2 regions of the Pseudomonas sp. 05N36 genome follow, and region 1 is predicted to be linked to the other one. Evidence: predicted binding sites of a transcription regulator. Region 1 holds the regulator's gene; the other holds the start of a gene.
What was found. Region 1 encodes sigma-54, which starts transcription at its own class of promoters, with help from an activator protein. Its sites were predicted from a motif close to ANTGGCATNNANNTTGCTNT; they were not measured.
Positions count from the first base shown of each region.

Region 1 (3,590 bases):
TGGTACAAGGCTTCATTACTTTTTGCGCTGCGCAGGCGATCGCGGACTTCTTTACGATCGAGCATGCTGGCGATCTGGCGGAGCAGTTCCAGGTGCGCATCGGTAGCGGCTTGCGGGACCAGCAGAACGAATAGCAGGTCGACCGGAGCACCGTCGATGGCGTCGAAATCTATAGGAGCGTCCAGGTGCATCAAGGCACTGATGGGCGACTCGCAACCTTTGAGGCGGCAGTGGGGGATGGCGATGCCGTTGCCAAAACCGGTGGAACCGAGTTTTTCACGGGCGACCAGACTCTCAAAGACATCCTGCATGGCCAGACCCGGCACTTCGCGGGCGATCAGGTTGGCAATTTGTTCGAGGGCTTTCTTTTTACTGCCGCCCGGCACGTTCACCAAGGAACGGCCGGGGGTCAGGATGTTTTCAAGTCGGATCATGGGTTGGGAGTGTTAACGACCGGTCGCGCCCTGAAGGAGGCTCTGGGTCTTTTCCTTATGCTTTTTGAGTTGTTTATCCAGCTTGTCGGTCAGGGCGTCGATCGCGGCATACATGTCGTTATGCTCAGCGTTGGCGACCACTTCTCCACCGGGGATATGCAGCGTGGCTTCGATTTTCTGCAGCAGCTTCTCGACGGTCAACGTGACCTGCACATTGGTGATCTTGTCGAAATGCCTTTCTAATCGGTCGAGTTTTTCGCCGATGTAGATGCGCAGGGGTTCGGTCACTTCCAGTTGGTGTCCACTGATGTTGACTTGCATACAGCTTCTCCTTCGTTGCCAGTGCATAAGGCGGCAGGCTGGCTTGCCTGCCACTAGAGCGTGTCCGAAAAGTTTTCGAACACACCCTGGAACGCTATGGCGCAGCCCGTCACATCAACCGCTTGCGTTCGCTCGAAGGCGCGATCCCCAGGGACTCGCGGTACTTGGCGACGGTGCGGCGGGCCACCTGAATGCCTTGTGCCTCCAGTAAACCAGCGATCTTGCTGTCACTCAACGGCTTTTTCTGATTTTCCGCGGCAACCAGTTTTTTGATGATCGCGCGGATCGCTGTGGACGAGCATTCACCGCCCTCAGAGGTGCTGACATGGCTTGAGAAAAAATATTTCAGTTCATAAATACCGCGTGGGGTATGCATGAATTTTTGCGTGGTCACTCGTGAAATCGTCGACTCGTGCATGCCGACCGCTTCAGCAATGTCATGCAGGACCAACGGCTTCATGGCCTCATCGCCGTACTCAAGGAAGCCGCGTTGGTGCTCGACGATCTGGGTAGCGACTTTCATCAGGGTTTCGTTGCGGCTTTGCAGGCTCTTGATGAACCAGCGCGCTTCCTGCAACTGATTGCGCATGAAGGTGTTGTCGGCGCTGGTGTCGGCGCGGCGGACAAAGCCGGCGTACTGCGGGTTGACGCGCAGACGCGGAACCGACTCCTGGTTCAGCTCCACCAGCCAGCGCTCGTTGTCTTTGCGCACGATGACGTCGGGAACCACGTACTCGGCTTCGCTGGACTCGATTTGCGAGCCCGGACGCGGATTCAGGCTTTGCACCAGTTCGATGACCTGGCGCAGCTCATCTTCCTTGAGCTTCATGCGGCGCATCAGTTGGCTGTAGTCGCGGCTGCCCAGCAGGTCGATGTAATCGATGACGAGGCGCTTGGCCTCGGCCAGCCAAGGGGTCTTGGCGGGCAATTGACGCAGTTGCAGCGACAGGCATTCGCTGAGGTTGCGTGCGCCGATACCGGCCGGCTCGAATTGCTGGATGCGATGCAGGACGGCTTCGATCTCGTCGAGTTCGATGTCCAGTTCCGGATCGAAAGCCTCGAGGATTTCTTCGAGGGTTTCGTCCAGATAGCCCTGATTGTTGATGCAGTCGATCAGGGTTACCGCGATCAGTCGATCGGTGTCGGACATTGGCGCCAGGTTCAATTGCCAGAGCAGATGGCTCTGCAGGCTTTCGCCGGCGGAAGTGCGAGTGGTGAAATCCCATTCGTCGTCATCGTTGCTCGGCAGGCTGCTGGCGCTGGTCTGGTAAACGTCTTCCCAGGCGGTGTCGACCGGCAGCTCGTTAGGGATGCGCTCGTTCCAGTCGCCTTCCTCGAGGTTATCGACCGTAGGCGCGGTTTCCTGGTAGGAGGGTTCCTGGATGTCTGCGTTGGGTTTTTGCTCGATGTTGTCCGCCATCGGGTCGGCGTTATCGAAGTCGTCGCCTTCTTCCTGGCGTTCGAGCATTGGATTGGACTCCAGTGCCTCCTGGATTTCCTGTTGCAGGTCCAGGGTCGACAATTGGAGCAGGCGGATGGCCTGTTGCAGCTGCGGTGTCATCGTCAGCTGCTGGCCCATTCTCAAGACTAGCGATGGTTTCATGGCAGGGGCTTAACACCTTATTCGCCGGCGCACATGCGCCATCCACTACAGGGCGCCGGAGCGCCAAACATAAGCAAATTATATGCCTGAAACTGAAGTCTTTGCCTAGAGCGCTGTAACAATAAATACGTATGGTTTTATTGGGGCAAGCGCTCCGGCGACTGACCGGACACCTCAGTGCTTACAGGCGGAACTCATGGCCCAGATACACTTCCTTGACCAGGTCGTTGGCCAGGATGGTTTCGGCGTCGCCTTCGGCAATCAGTTGGCCGTCGTTGACGATGTAGGCGGTTTCACAGATGTCCAGGGTTTCACGAACGTTGTGGTCCGTGATCAGCACGCCGATACCCTTGGCCTTGAGGTGATGAATGATCTGCTTGATGTCGCCTACCGAAATCGGGTCCACGCCGGCGAAAGGTTCGTCGAGCAGGATGAATTTCGGCGCCGTGGCCAGGGCACGAGCGATTTCCACGCGGCGACGTTCGCCACCGGAAAGGCTCATGCCGAGGTTGTCGCGGATGTGGTTGATGTGGAATTCCTGCAGCAGGCTTTCCAGCTCTTTGCGACGACCGGCCTTGTCGAGCTCCTTGCGGGTCTCGAGGATGGCCATGATGTTGTCGGCGACCGAAAGTTTGCGGAAGATCGACGCTTCTTGCGGCAGATAGCCGATACCCGCTTGTGCACGACCGTGCATTGGCTGGTGGCTGACGTCCAGATCGTCGATCAGTACGCGCCCCTGATCGGCCTGGACCAGGCCCACGATCATGTAGAAGCAGGTTGTCTTGCCGGCACCGTTCGGGCCAAGCAGGCCGACGATCTGGCCGCTGTCGATCGACAGGCTGACGTCACGCACGACCTGGCGGCTCTTGTAGCTTTTGGCCAGATGCTGGGCTTTCAGAGTTGCCATTACTGGGCCTTCTGCTCGTCGGTTTTCTTTTTCGGCTGGATAACCATATCGACCCGTGGGCGCGGCGCAGTCACCGAAGCACCGGTAGCGCGGCCTGCGTTAGCAACCTGCTTGACGGTGTCGTAGACGATTTTCTCGCCTTCGGTGGTGTTGCCTTCGTTGATCACCTTGGCGCGGTCGATCAGTACGATGCGGTTTTGCGCGGCATGGTACTGGATAGTCACCCCGTAGCCCTGGACGGGTTTCGTATCGGTCGGCTTTTGCAACTGCTCGAAATACGCCAGGTTGCCCACCGAGGTCACGACATCGATGTCGCCGGCCTTGG
Region 1 is NZ_JBFTNH010000012.1:219,378-222,967, forward strand. It holds gene ptsN (PTS IIA-like nitrogen regulatory protein PtsN) at 1-434, opposite strand, end outside; gene hpf (ribosome hibernation-promoting factor, HPF/YfiA family) at 447-755, opposite strand; gene AC1DIH_RS16915 (RNA polymerase factor sigma-54) at 865-2,358, opposite strand; gene lptB (LPS export ABC transporter ATP-binding protein) at 2,540-3,265, opposite strand; gene lptA (lipopolysaccharide transport periplasmic protein LptA) at 3,265-3,590, opposite strand, start outside.

Region 2 (3,590 bases), on a different contig from region 1:
GTTGATTTCTTCAAGGCTGGTAATGCCCTGCATAGCCTTGAGCAGGCCTGAGGTGCGCAGGTCGTTGAAGCCGTCCTTGCGCATCTGCGTATCGATTTCCAGAGAGTTGCCTTCAGCCATGATCAGCCGTTGCAGCTGCGGGGTGTTTTTCACCACTTCATAAATACCGACTCGTCCTTTGTAACCATTGTTGCAGTGATCGCAACCGACGGGTTCGTAGATCGTGAAGGAGCCGATGCGTTCCCGTGGGAAGCCTTCCTTGATCAGCGTTTCGTCGGGAATCGAGAGGGGTTTTTTGCAGTGGCTGCACAACTTGCGAGCCAGGCGCTGGGCAATGATCAGGTGCACGGCCGTGGCGATGTTGAACCCCGGGATGCCCATGTTGTGCAGCCGGGTCAGGGTTTCAGCGGCACTGTTGGTGTGCAGGGTGGAAAGCACCAGGTGCCCGGTTTGCGCAGCCTTGATCGCAATTTCGGCGGTTTCCAGGTCGCGGATCTCGCCGACCATGATCACGTCCGGGTCCTGGCGCAGAAATGAGCGCAACGCCTGGGCGAAATCCAGGCCTTGCCTGGGATTGACGTTGACCTGGTTGATGCCTTCCATGTTGATTTCCACCGGGTCTTCGGCGGTGGAGATGTTGATGTCGACAGTGTTGAGGATATTCAGCCCGGTGTACAGCGACACGGTTTTCCCTGAACCCGTCGGCCCGGTCACCAGTATCAGCCCCTGAGGTTGCTTGAGCGCTGCCATGTACAGGTCTTTCTGGTCGGGCTCGTAACCCAGCGCATCAATGCCCATCTGCGCGCTGGAGGGGTCGAGAATCCGGATCACGATTTTTTCGCCCCACAACGTTGGCAGGGTGTTGACCCGGAAATCGATGGATTTGTTTTTCGACAGGTGCATCTTGAGCCGCCCGTCCTGGGGTTTTCGACGTTCCGAAATGTCCAGGCTGGCCATCACCTTGAGACGGGCAGCGATGCGGTTGGCCAATTGAGTCGGCGGTCTGGCGACTTCGCGCAGCATGCCGTCGGTCCGCACCCGCACCCGATAGATTTTTTCGTAGGGCTCGAAATGCAGGTCCGAGGAGCCGCCCTTGATCGCGTCCAGCAGCATCTTGTTGACGAAGCGCACCACCGGGGCATCGTCGGAGTCCTGGCCGGTGACGGCGTCCTGGCGCTGGTCGTCGACGGCTTCGATGTCCAGACCGTCGAGATCGACATCGGCCATGTCTTCCAGGCCCGTGCTGTGGCTGTCGAAGAATTTGTCGATGGCGTCGCTGAGCTTGTCGTCTTCGACCAGGATCGCTTCGGTGGTGAGGCCGGTGCTGAACTGGATGTCGTTGATCGCCTGTTGATTGCTCGGGTCGGAAATGCCCACGAACAGTTTGTTGCCGCGCCGCAAGAGCGGCAGGGCGTGGTGCTGGCGAATCAGCTTTTCGCTGACCAGGTCTTTGGGCTGGGAGTCCTTGTCGAGACAGTTGAGGTCAAGGAAGGCGACACCGAAATGCTCGGAGGCAATTTCCGCAACCTGGCGACTGCTCACCATTTTGTTCTGTACCAGATAGCTGACCAGGGAAACGCGATTGCGTTGAGCTTGCTGATACGCCTGTTGCGCGCTTTTGTCAGTGAGCAGTTCGGCCAGCACCAATTGCTTGGCCAGGCCGCTGAGGGCGATGTCATTCATTCGAGTACCAGGCACAGACCGTTCAAGACTTATAGCCTAGTCAACGGATGGAACCACACCAGCGCCTTTGAGGTGACAAAAAGTGTCAGATAGTGCGGTTCCTCGGGGCCTGCGCCGGACTTTTACCGATCTGACACCCTGTAAACAGGGGGCGCAGGGTTTGGCACGTGCTGTGCTGTGACTGGTTCAGGACATGAGATTTCGCCTCATGCATGGAGCCTGTTCTATGAATAATCAAAAAGGTTTTACTCTTATCGAGCTGCTGATCGTGGTGGCGATCATCGGCATTCTGGCGACGTTCGCGTTGCCGATGTATTCCAAGTATCAGGCGCGGGCCAAGCTCACCGCCGGACTGGCCGAGATTTCGGCGATGAAGGTTCCGTATGAGGATGTGATCAATCAAGGGACTGCGCCGACCACGGCGAACGTGGGGCCTGGCGGCGCTGCGGCGACCAGCAATTGCACTCTGGTGGTGACAGGCACTGCAGCCACAGGGGCCGGCACCATTGTGTGCACGCTGGTGAATGCGCCAGCGCCTGTGTTGAGTAAAACCATCACTCTGACTCGTGATGCTACAAACGGCTGGTCCTGCGCGACCACTGCCTTGCAGGACTACGCGCCGAAGGGTTGCACTGGCGCCTGATCTCGCGTCAATCAATGCCTCGCTTCTACGGACGCGAGGCATTTTTTTTCACTGTTCGATGGGCCCGCGGTCAATCGATAAAACCCGCAACTTGCATGTCGACAATGCCCGGGTCATGCATTTTGCATGATTCCAGGGGTTTGATTTTTTTGTAATTTATTGATTTATATAGACTTATTGGGTTGCGGGAAGTTGGCACAGCCTTCGCACTGTCTCTGCTAACCCTGCTGAGAAGGCATGCAGCAGACTTTCTGGAAGAACAGGAGTTACTCGTATGAAGACGTTCGCTATCGCTGCCGCCGCTGCAACCGCCCTGACCCTGACCATGGCCAACGTTGCATTTGCGCAGACCACTCAAACCACACAGTCGCCGATGGTGGTGGCTGCCGGTGAAATGACCAAGGCCGAGGAAGCGACTTCCGATACCTGGATCACCACTAAAGTGAAAAGCGATCTGGTCACCGAGAAAGGGATTCCTGGCACTGACATCAAAGTCGAAACCAACAAAGGCGTCGTTTCTCTATCGTCGAAAGTAGCCATTACCCAGTCTCAGAAAGAAATGGCCGTCGCTATCACCAAGAAAATCAAAGGCGTCAAAGCCGTATCGGCTGATGGCCTGATGACCCAGTAAGACTCAAGGCTTTTCCTCTTAACCGGGAGAAGGGAATCTTGAGAGCGCTGTAGAACCAATGTGGGAGCGAGCCTGCTCGCGATAGCAACTCATCATCCAACCTATATGTTGAATGTTAGTCAGCTATCGCGAGCAGGCTCGCTCCCACATTGGCACATTGGATCGTAACTTCAGCTACCGCGTTTGCTGGTGATCCGTACCAGGCGGTTGCCTTCAAAACGCAGGTATTGGTACATGCCGCTGTTCGGACCGTAGGTCCATTCCTCAACCGGGACTTCTTCCCGGCGATTGACGCTGCGTTTGTAGCCCAGCGCATCACGCGCAACCGGCTCGCCACATTTGTGCAGCACTTCACCTGTGCGATCGCCGAGGCTGATCAATTGACTGCCGCAGCGCAAGGTATCGGTCTGGGCCTGCACCTGGCTGGCGAACAACGCCAGTGCCAGGCTGATCAGCAATCGGCTATTCATGCTTACTCCGCGTCCAGGTGCATGGGCGTGACGACTCGGCCATCGCTTTCGGCTTCGCCCAGGTTAGCGTCAACGAAATACACCCGGTCATCGGCGAGCTGGGTTTTGTCGACCAGATAGTCCTTGATGGTACTGGCGCGATCCTGACCCAGCTGGCGCAGCA
Region 2 is NZ_JBFTNH010000020.1:40,113-43,702, reverse strand. It holds gene pilB (type IV-A pilus assembly ATPase PilB) at 1-1,683, opposite strand, end outside; gene AC1DIH_RS22250 (pilin) at 1,910-2,326, shown strand; gene AC1DIH_RS22245 (BON domain-containing protein) at 2,601-2,957, shown strand; gene AC1DIH_RS22240 (DUF2845 domain-containing protein) at 3,128-3,427, opposite strand; gene AC1DIH_RS22235 (DUF748 domain-containing protein) at 3,430-3,590, opposite strand, start outside.
Region 2: the regulator sigma-54 is predicted to act here: its motif matches at 1,843-1,862, upstream of AC1DIH_RS22250 (pilin).